Regions from separate parts of the Streptomyces sp. NPDC057617 genome, predicted to be linked through region 1. Evidence: riboswitches for the same ligand, from Rfam matches in the RefSeq annotation. Region 1 holds a riboswitch; each other region holds the start of a gene.
The links. A riboswitch is a leader RNA that binds a small molecule or an ion and turns the genes downstream of it on or off. The one in region 1 is predicted to bind cyclic di-AMP.
Positions count from the first base shown of each region.

Region 2: another riboswitch for cyclic di-AMP. It lies ahead of ACFU9P_RS03895 (peptidoglycan DD-metalloendopeptidase family protein); the one in region 1 lies ahead of ACFU9P_RS23570 (C40 family peptidase).
Region 3: another riboswitch for cyclic di-AMP. It lies ahead of ACFU9P_RS32605 (M23 family metallopeptidase); the one in region 1 lies ahead of ACFU9P_RS23570 (C40 family peptidase).

Region 1 is NZ_JBHVGV010000009.1:309,449-312,714, reverse strand. It holds gene ACFU9P_RS23580 (helix-turn-helix domain-containing protein) at 1-380, opposite strand, end outside; gene ACFU9P_RS23575 (ATP-binding protein) at 643-1,074, shown strand; gene ACFU9P_RS23570 (C40 family peptidase) at 1,257-1,730, opposite strand; cyclic di-AMP (ydaO/yuaA leader) riboswitch at 1,734-1,926, opposite strand; gene ACFU9P_RS23565 (hypothetical protein) at 2,260-2,568, opposite strand; gene ACFU9P_RS23560 (ATP-dependent Clp protease proteolytic subunit) at 2,576-3,229, opposite strand.
Region 2 is NZ_JBHVGV010000001.1:877,097-880,362, reverse strand. It holds gene ACFU9P_RS03900 (tyrosine-protein phosphatase) at 103-900, opposite strand; cyclic di-AMP (ydaO/yuaA leader) riboswitch at 1,329-1,522, shown strand; gene ACFU9P_RS03895 (peptidoglycan DD-metalloendopeptidase family protein) at 1,527-2,486, shown strand; gene ACFU9P_RS03890 (SGNH/GDSL hydrolase family protein) at 2,660-3,266, shown strand, end outside.
Region 3 is NZ_JBHVGV010000019.1:34,202-37,467, reverse strand. It holds gene ACFU9P_RS32610 (PP2C family protein-serine/threonine phosphatase) at 1-1,137, shown strand, start outside; cyclic di-AMP (ydaO/yuaA leader) riboswitch at 1,494-1,648, shown strand; gene ACFU9P_RS32605 (M23 family metallopeptidase) at 1,660-2,694, shown strand; gene ACFU9P_RS32600 (PrsW family intramembrane metalloprotease) at 2,803-3,266, opposite strand, start outside.

The DNA.
Region 1 (3,266 bases):
GGCGTCTGGAGCAGTCCCGGCACCACCGAGGTCTCCAGCGTACGGGCCGAGGAGGCCTGGGACTCCAGGCTGATGAAGTCCCGGTACCGGGGCGGGATCACCCCGCCGTACGCCTTCCACCACCCCGGGCCGTTGTCCGAGATCCCCGCCAACGCGCCCAGCAGCGCCCGCAGTTGCGGATCGGCGATGCCCAGCGCGTCCAGCAGCGCCGCCAAATCCTCGTCCTTCACCCCGCTGACACCGGTCTCGATCCGGCTCACCTTCGACTGGTGCCAGCCCAGCAGCCGCGCCGTCTCGCCACTGGTGAGCCCCGCCCGCTGGCGCAGCCTGCGCAATTCCTCCCCGAGCCTGCGCCGGCGTACCGCCGGAATATGCCGCATGAGTAATTCCCTTCCCCGAACCGCTCCGGTAAGCGTCTCGTACACGCCAAGGGCGCCGCGGCGGAGAAGTTATCTTTTCGCCGCCCAAATACGGTCTCGCGTAGCAGAGTTCACCACTTTGAGCGACAGATATATGCAGATCTCGGTGGATCGGCGGTGTGAACGGCAGGATGAGTGGCACGCTGAGCACAGTCCGAGGCCGTCCGCGCAGTCATCCGCACTGCGCCGGAGTCAGGTCCGGCGGGAAAGGGACGGCGTCGCCATGGCAGACCATCAGGAAGCATCCATCACGCTGCCGAGCGATCCCGCGTCGGTACCGGCGGCCCGAAGATATGTCGCCGACCTGCTGACCGAGTGGGGTCTGCCGGGGGAGGCCGAGACGGCCGACGCGGTACGGCTGATCGTCTCGGAGCTGGCGACCAATGCCGTGCAGCATACCTTCGGTCAGTCGCCCACCTTCACGGTGGAGATCGTGCTCGACCGGGACGAACAGCTCAGGGTGGGGGTGACGGACAGTCATCCGCGCTGGCCGCAGCGGCTGCCCGCGGCCGTGCAGCAGGACAATGGGCGCGGCATGGTGATCGTCCGCTCGCTGACGGCGGAGGGCGGCGGACAGGTGACGGTGACACCGACCGCGGAGGGCGGCAAAACGGTCTGGATCGCACTGCCCTGGACGGTGCCGGTCCAGAGCTGATCCGTTCCGGGTTTCCGTACGGTCTTCCTCGTACGGTTCTGAACTCGGCGGTTCTGATCTGAACTCGACGGTTCTGAAGTCGACCGTCCTGGGTTCGAACGGTCCTGGGTTCGTACGGCATTGCGGGGGACTCCCCGGACCGGCCGGGCGCGCACCGGCCGGTCCGGGCATGTCGTGCCCGGTCAGTTCACCCGGCCGTACAGGACGCTCCGGGACCAGATGCGTTCGAGCCGTACGAGCGCACCGGTCTTCGGCGAGTGCCAGATTTTCCCGCGTCCGGCGTAGATGCCGACGTGGTAGACGTAGCCTCCCGAGTGGAAGAACACCAGGTCGCCCTTGCGCCGGTGGGAGGCCGAGATATGGCGCGTCTTGTTGTACTGCTGGTGAGCGGTGCGCGGGAGCTTCTTGCCGGCCTTCTTGAACGAGTAGAGCGTCAGGCCCGAGCAGTCGAAGCGGTGGGGCCCGGTGGCACCCCACTGATAGGGGGAACCCTCCTTGGAAGCGGCCACCCGGAGCGCTTTGGCCGCGCGTGTGGCGGCCTGGGCCTCGGGTGTGGCGCCGGGCGCCAGTATCGTGCCGCCGACCGCCGCGATCGTGAGGACCGACACGGCACCGGCCCGGGACAACAGTGACGGGACATTTGTCTGCGCATTCATCGCGCAACCCTTCGTCAGCCGCCTGTGAAGGATGACCTGTCGGGTTCGGACAGGCGAAGATGCCCGGCCGCGTCAGCGGCTTCACCCCAAGAGACGGCCTCGTAACGAACTGCGTGGCCGTCCCGTACTGCTCGGGTCCTCCACTCCTGCCGATCCACTCCTGTCGACCAGTCATCCGGAACGGCGGCAGGACTCGGCGTCCGCCCGGACCGCCCCGCCGTGGATGGCGGGGGCTTGTCGTCCCAGGGATCTTGGCGCGTAATCAGATGAATTCCGAGGAGAAACGACGCTATGTGAAGTTCGTCACGCCTGTTCCATATGGGTGGCGGAGCGGTGTGTCGTTCCGGGGCCCGGGACCGCGATGAGTGCCGTACCTGCAGGCAGTCGGGGTGTGCTTCGCGCGTCCGGCCGCCGTGCGCAACTTGACTCCCCTCGCGCGTCCCGCCGCGCCGTACGTCGTACGGGCCAAGCGTTCCCGTACGGACGCCCTCCATACGGGAACGGACGGGGGGTCATGGCGTGTCGGGGCTCATCCGGTGGCTTCGGGGGGCAGCGCCACGCGCCCGGCGCGCCGCTCGCCGTCCAGGACCCGCAGTGCGCGGGCCAGGGTCGCGCTGTGCAGCTCGGTCTCGCCCCGCATGTGCATCGCCGTCAGGGCGTCCCGCAGGGCCATGGCCTGGGCGGGCAGCGCCTGCGCCGCCCGCAGCGCGCTGTAGGTGTCTGCGCCGCGCGCCGGGTTGATCCGCCCCAGCAGATCGACGACCTGGAGGAAGCTGTCGACGAAGTCCCCCTCGGCGCGGGTCAGGGCGGGCAGCGGCGGAAGTTCCGGGGGCAGCATCGGCGCGTCACCGCCTGCCGGGAGAACCGAAGGGGTGGGCCGTGGCCAGGGACTTCTTGCGGTTCTGGACCACATGATCGACCAGACCGTACGCCTTGGCGTCGGCCGCGGTGAAGATCCGGTCCCGCTCGATGTCCTCGGCGACCTGCCGCTCGCTCCGGCCGGTGTGGCGCCCGAGCAGCGACGCGAGCAGGGCCCGCAGCCGCAGCAGCTCCTCCGCCTGGATCACCAGATCCGACGGCTGCCCCATGACCGGCTCCTCGATCGCGGGCTGCTGTACGACAACACGCGCGCCCGGCAGCGCCATCCGCTTACCGGGCGTGCCGGCCGCCAGCAGAAGGGCGGCGGTGGAGGCGGCCTGGCCGAGGCAGGTCGTCTCCACGTCGCAGGTGACGAGCTGCATCGTGTCGTAGATCGCGGACATGGCGCTGAGCGAGCCGCCCGGGGAGTTGATGTAGAGGCAGATGTCCCGGTCGGGCGCGGCGTATTCGAGATGCAGGAACTGCGCGATCACATCGTTGGCGGCGGTGTCGTCGACTGCGGTGCCGAGGAAGATGATCCGCTCGTCCAGGAGCTTGGAGTACGGATCGAGCGTGCGGAACCCGCCGGCGGTGCGCTCGGTGAACTCGGGCAGGACATAGCGGGCCGAAGGACGGTTCATCGCATACCTCTCCTCGTAGCTGTGGCCATGTAAAAAA
Region 2 (3,266 bases), on a different contig from region 1:
CCCCCCCCCCCCCACCCACCGCGGGTACGGGCGGGGCCTTGGGATTGATCCAGTCGATCCCGTCGATCCAGTGGATTCAGTCGACCCAGCTGATCCAGTGATCTAGTCGAGAAGGCGGGTGCGCAGCCGTTCACGTGTCTCGGGTGAGACTCCCAGCCCCTCGGCGAGATACGCCTCGGTGCCGCCCCAGGTCTTCTCGATCGTCTCGAAGGCCGTGGCGAGATACTCGGCGCGCGCGTCGAAGAGCGGACTGAGCAGCTCCATCACCTCGCCCGACATCCCTTCGGGGGCGTTGTCGCTGCGCCGGACCGGATACCTGCGGTGCGGGTCGTTCGACTTCAGATAGTCGGCCTCGATCGCCTCGGGCTCCACCCCGACCGCGAGCAGGGCCACCGCGATGGAGAGACCGGCCCGGTCCTTGCCCGCCGCGCAGTGCATCAGCGCGGGCATGCTGTCCTCGGCCAGGGCGTGCAGGACCCGGCTGTGCTCGGCCGTACGGTCCGTGATGATCGAACGGTACGAGCCGGTCATCCGGGCCGCGGCCCTGCCGTCCGCGAGGAGCGAGCGGAGCTGGTCGAGATCGCCGTCCCTGACCATCCGCCAGAACTCGGCGCCGTCGGCCGGGTCGGTGAGCGGGATGTTCACATTCCGTACCCCGGGCAGCTCCACATCCGCGCCGTCGAGCTTCAGATCGGCGGCATTGCGGAAGTCGAAGATCGTGTGGAGGCCCAGGGAGGCGAGAAAGGCCGCGTCGGCCGCGGTGGCGTTGGCGAGATGTCCGCTGCGGAAGAGTCTTCCCGTCCTTATCCGCCTGCCGTCCGTGGTGGGCAGCCCGCCGACATCACGGAAGTTGCGCACGCCGGCCAGCTCGGGCTCTGTCGACGGGACCTGCTGCGTCACGGCCTGCTCCTCCGTGTCCGATGCCGGCGCGGCTCGCCGGCAATGTCGACCTCTGACCCTACGACATCTGTTCCCAGGGCAATCAGTTCGACTGTCGGGATTCAGGCGGGACTATTCGGACATTGCATGCCACACTGCTCGGCCGTGAATATCGGTCAAATATTGATCTGTCCGTATTGGGTGATTCTGTATGGCCTGTCCTGTTCACGGATGAGATGGGAACCCGTCCGTGAGCAGGATCATATCCGTGACGTTCCGTGGCGGCTCTCCGTACCGGATCTCCCCGTCCGGAGCGGGAATTGGCGGCCTCGGTCCACACAGGGTGACCGGTAATGCCGGGATAAATGCGAGGAAGTTCAGAAGAAGTTCAGTCGGGGGAATAGAAATGCTTGTTCCGCTCGTCCGGCTCGCTTAAATTCACCCTCACTCCGAGTGGAACGCCGAATCCTGCCGCCGCTCGGAATTCGCATCCGACCAGCACCGCGTGGCAGGAGCGGGGGAACCAGGTAGTACGCCGCTCCGGAAACTCCGGAACGGCTCGGGGTGAAGTCGCGCACCATACGCGACCGGGCATCTCCAGTCCGAACCCGACAGCTCACCTCGCAGGCGCCGGAGAGGAATTCGCCATGCCCGCGAAGGGTAAGCACCGCCGTCCCAAGGCCAACAACCCGGTATCGCGCGGATTCATAGCCGCCGGCACCGGCGGAGCCGCCATCGCACTTCCGCTCATAGGCGCCACCGGCGCCCACGCCGCCGAGAAGGCCGCGCCCGCCGCCGCGCCCCAGGCCGCCCCCGAGCACCAGCTCTCCGCGGAGCAGTCCGCGCATTCCACCGCGAAGAAGGCCGCCGACAAGAAGTCCCGCCACAAGACGCGGATCTACACCGTGGTCGCGGGCGACTATCTGTCCAAGATCGCCACCGAACAGCATGTCCACGGCGGCTGGCGGACGCTGTACGCGGACAACCGCAAGGCCGTGGGTCCCGACCCGTCGCTGATCCACCCCGGGCTGAAGCTGACCATCAAGGCCAGGGGCGGGCACCACGCCAAGCCCGAGGCCCCGGCGAAGCCGTCCGACTCCTCCGACAGCGGTTCCTCGGACCCGTCCACCACCACGCCGGCGGACGACAATTCCGGATCGGCGCCCGCGCCCTCGGACTCGCCGGACCAGAGCAGCGGCTCCGGCTTCACCGCGCCCGTCGACGACGCCCAGATCGGCACTCCGTACCACGCGTCCGGCAGTTCCTGGGCCAGCGGCTACCACACCGGTGTGGACTTCCTCGTTCCCTCGGGCACCGAGGTGAAGGCGGTCGGCGCGGGTACGGTCGTGACGGCGGACTGGGGCGGCTCGTACGGCAACGAGGTCGTCATCCAGCACAGCGACGGTCACTACTCGCAGTACGCCCATCTGTCCTCCATCTCCGTCTCCGAGGGCGACACGGTCAGCGAGGGCCAGCAGATCGGCCTCTCCGGTGCCACCGGCAATGTCACCGGTCCGCACCTGCACTTCGAGATCCGTACCGGACCGGACTACGGTTCGGACATCGACCCGCTGGCGTACCTCCGCGACCAGGGTGTCGACATCTGAGCGGCGAAGTCGTAGCTTCTTCCTCTGCCCGGCGCTTCTGTGCCGGGCAGAGGCCGTTGGGCCGTCGGGCCTATTCCCGGTTGGCCGAAAATTGACCGATGGCATATCTCACCAGCCGTCAAGCCCTCCCTACGGTCGCGTAGGCCACATCTGCGGGTGAAAGATATGCTGCTGTGGCAGACGATTCGAGATCAAGAAGAAGAGGCGTATTCGGGTCGTACACGTCGTACACGGCGGTCGGTGACAGCTTCACGGAGGGCGTGGGCGATCCGGGACCCGACGGACGGTATGTCGGCTGGGCGGACCGGCTGGCGGTGCTGCTGGCCGACCGGCTGGCGGACGGGGCGGCGTTCTCCGGGGACGCGCCGGACACCGTGCACGGGGACTTCCGGTACGCGAATCTCGCCGTACGCGGCCGGCTCCTGGACCAGATCGTCGACGAGCAGCTCCCCCGGGCGAAGGAACTCGCCCCCGACCTGGTGACCTTCTGCGCGGGCGGCAATGACATCATCCGGCCCGGCACCGACCCGGACGATGTGGCCGAGCGCTTCGAGAGGGCCGTCGCCGATCTCACCGGGGCCGTCGGCACGGTCATGGTGACGACCGGCTTCGACACCCGGGGCGTTCCCGTACTCCGGCATCTGCGCGGCAAGATCGCCACGTACACCGCTCATGTACGGGCCATCGCCGACCGCTACGACTGTCCGGTGCTCGATCTCTGGTCCCTCAAGTCCGTCCAGGACAGGCGGGCTTGGGACGACGACCGGCTGCATCTGTCGC
Region 3 (3,266 bases), on a different contig from region 1:
GGCGTGCCGATTCCCACCGGACGGGTCCGTACCGGGCGGCGGCTGGTCCGCTTTCTCCCGGTGCTCGTGATCATCGGCGGAGTGGTCTTCGACTTCCTGACCCCGACGCGGGTCACGGCCGGCCCTCTCTACGCGGCCGCCCCGCTCGTCGCCGCCCCGTTCTATCCGATGCTCGGCACGCTGCTGGTCGCCGTCGCCTCACTCCTCGCCGAACTGGCCGTGCACATCTACGCCAAGTCGCTCATGTCGCTGGAGTCCCTCAGCGAGGTGCTGACCGTGGTGGTCGTCTCGCTCCTCGCGCTGTACATCAGCGGGGTGCTGCGCCGCAGCGGTCAGCGGCTCGCCTCCGCCCGCATCATCGCCGAGACCGCCCAGCGTGCGGTGCTGCCGAGACCCGCGGAACGGATCGGGGGGCTCCGTATCGCCGCGCGGTACGAAGCGGCGCAGGAGGGCGCGTTCATCGGCGGCGACCTCTTCGCCGTACAGGACACGCCGTACGGGGTACGTCTGGTGGTCGGGGATGTACGGGGGAAGGGGCTTGAGGCGGTCGAAGCGGTGGCGGTGGTCATCGGGTCGTTCCGGGAGGCCGCCGAGCAGGAGTCGTCGCTGGAGGGGGTCGCGCAGCGCCTGGAGCGCGCTCTCAGACGCGACGGGTCCCGGCGGGGCGGTCTTGACGCCTTCGAGGGGTTCACCACGGCCGTACTGGCGGAGATCCCGCACGACGGGGGAGTGGTACGGCTCGTCAACCGGGGCCATCCCGATCCGCTGCTGATGTGCGAGGACGGAGCCGTATGCATGCTGGAGACCCGGGACCCCGCGCTGCCGCTCGGGATGAGCGATCTGGGTGCCTGGCCGGACCGGGCGGAGCAGGCCATCTATCCGACGGGGGCGACGCTGCTCTTCTACACGGACGGGCTCACCGAGGCGCGCGATTCGCACGGGGTGTTCTACCTGCCGCGCGAGCGGCTCGACGGGCGGATCTTCCAGGGGCCCGACGAACTGCTCCAGGCGCTGATCGACGACGTACGGCGGCACACGGGCGGCAGCGGGAGCCAGGACGACATGGCGCTGCTGGCGGTGAACCGGCCGACGGAGGGGCAGCCGGAACGACGCAGGACCATGCCACTGGTTCCCTGACCAGGGTCCGTGGCGGCCGAGCGGCTTTGTGACGGCCCGCCGATCGGCCTTGTGACGGCCGAGCGGTACCTGTGACGGCCGAGCGGGACCGGGTCCGTGACGGGCGGCCGGGCCCGTGGCGGGCGTCGCCACCGTGTGTGATCGGTAGGTGCCACTCCGCATAACATTTGACATACCGTCAGGTATGCGGGGCGCACTGAAAGGCAGTCAGCTCGCCCGATTGCATGTGCATGTGCCCTGGTGTGTCCGATGCGAAGTTGTTAATGATCACCCGGAACGGCTTGGAATAAGGGCCCGGTCTCTATTAACGTTCGATAACGCAGCGCGGTCGTCCCAGCCGTCGCAAGAGATGGCACCGTGCGCACGCGCCGAATCCCGCAAGGGAACCGGGGAACCACCAATTGGGGTGAATCGGGAGTTCTTTGCTGCTCCGTGCAGCTCAGAGCCCCCGTAGGAGACCTTCCTGCTCCGAACCCGTCAGCTAACCCGGTAGGCGAGAAGGAAGGAAAGGAGTGCGCCTCAGTGGCGTCCAATCAGCCTGCCCCCACCGCCCCCTTCGAAACCTCCCCGTTCGGTGACGAGCCGGAGCGGGCCTGGGGAGAGTGGAACCCGACCGAGGAATCCGTACGGCCGGTACGCGGCAGGCACCGCGTCGGCAAGCAGCGCAACGGCTTCGCCCGTAGCTCCACGGTCCTCGGCGTCGGCGTCATAGCCGCGGTCGGCGCGGGCGGCATGGCCACCGCGCAGGACAAGCCCGCGGTCTCCATATCCCTGCCGGACGCCATCACGGACAACCTCCCCGACGCCACCTCCCTGCCGGGCATGGGATCGCTGGCCGGCGACACCGACACCGAGCCCGACCTGCTGGCCAGCGCGCCCCTCACCACCGCCGGGATGACGACGGCGGACGCCGAGCAGGGCGCCACCGACGCCGGCGAGGCCCTGCGGGCCCGGATCCTCCAGCAGGCCGAGCAGCAGCAGAACGAGGCCGACGCCGCCGAGAAGGCGGCCGCGGAGCGCGCGGCGGCCGAGCAGGCCGCGGCCCTGGCGAAGAAGCAGCAGACCGAGGCCGAGAAGAAGGCCGAAGAGGCGCGGAAGAAGGCCGAGGCGGAGGCCAAGGCCAAGGCGGAGGCGGAGCGCCTCGCGAAGCTGGCCGCCAGCTTCACCCTCCCGACCTCCTCGTACACGATCACCTCCACCTTCGGCCAGTCCGGCTCCATGTGGTCCTCCGGCTACCACACCGGACTGGACTTCGCCGCCCCGACGGGCACGCCCATCAAGGCCGTGCACAGCGGCACGATCACCTCGGCCGGCTGGTCGGGCTCGTACGGCTACCGCACGATCCTGGAGCTGGACGACGGTACGGAGCTGTGGTTCTGCCACCAGTCCTCGATGACCGTCACCGCCGGGCAGAAGGTCACCACCGGCGAGACCATCGGGCGGGTCGGCGCGACCGGCAATGTGACCGGGCCGCATCTGCACCTCGAAGTGCACACCCCGGACGGCACGGGCATCGACCCGATGAGCTGGCTGGCCGACAAGGGCCTGACTCCCTGACGTCTCTCACCGGTCTGACGCTCCTCACCGGTCCTGACGCTTCTCACCCATGAGGGCGCTCAGTGCGCTCATGGGTGAGGGCGTTCAGTTCTGGCGGGCTGAGGGTGTTCAGTACTGGCGGTACGGGTTGTAGCCGTCGTAGTCGATGTACGGCGGCGGCACCCGTACCCGTCCTGTGGCCCGCGCGGCGAAGGTCAGCGCGGGCCCTGCCGTACCCCCACGGGCCCACAGCCGGTCCAGCAGCTCACGCTCGCGCCCCGCGAAGTCCGGCCCCGCCGTGCCGCGCCGTGCGCGGTGGCGCAGAAACGCCAGGGTCGTCGCGGACGCCTCGTACTCCACCACCGCTCTGGCCGCCTGCGGTCCGAACGTGCGGTGTGCGAAATCGCGCGCCATGGTGCGCGCCCGCATCGAGGACAGCGCCTGGGGCGCGGCCGGAGGCAGCCAGCCGGCCTCGGCGTACGCGGGCAGCTCGGCCGCGACCGTCCGCAGCCCGCGCTGTCTGCTCCATATCGCCAGCCAGGTCACCAGACCGAAGACCGGGACCATGAACAGCCCGTACACCGCGTAGAAGC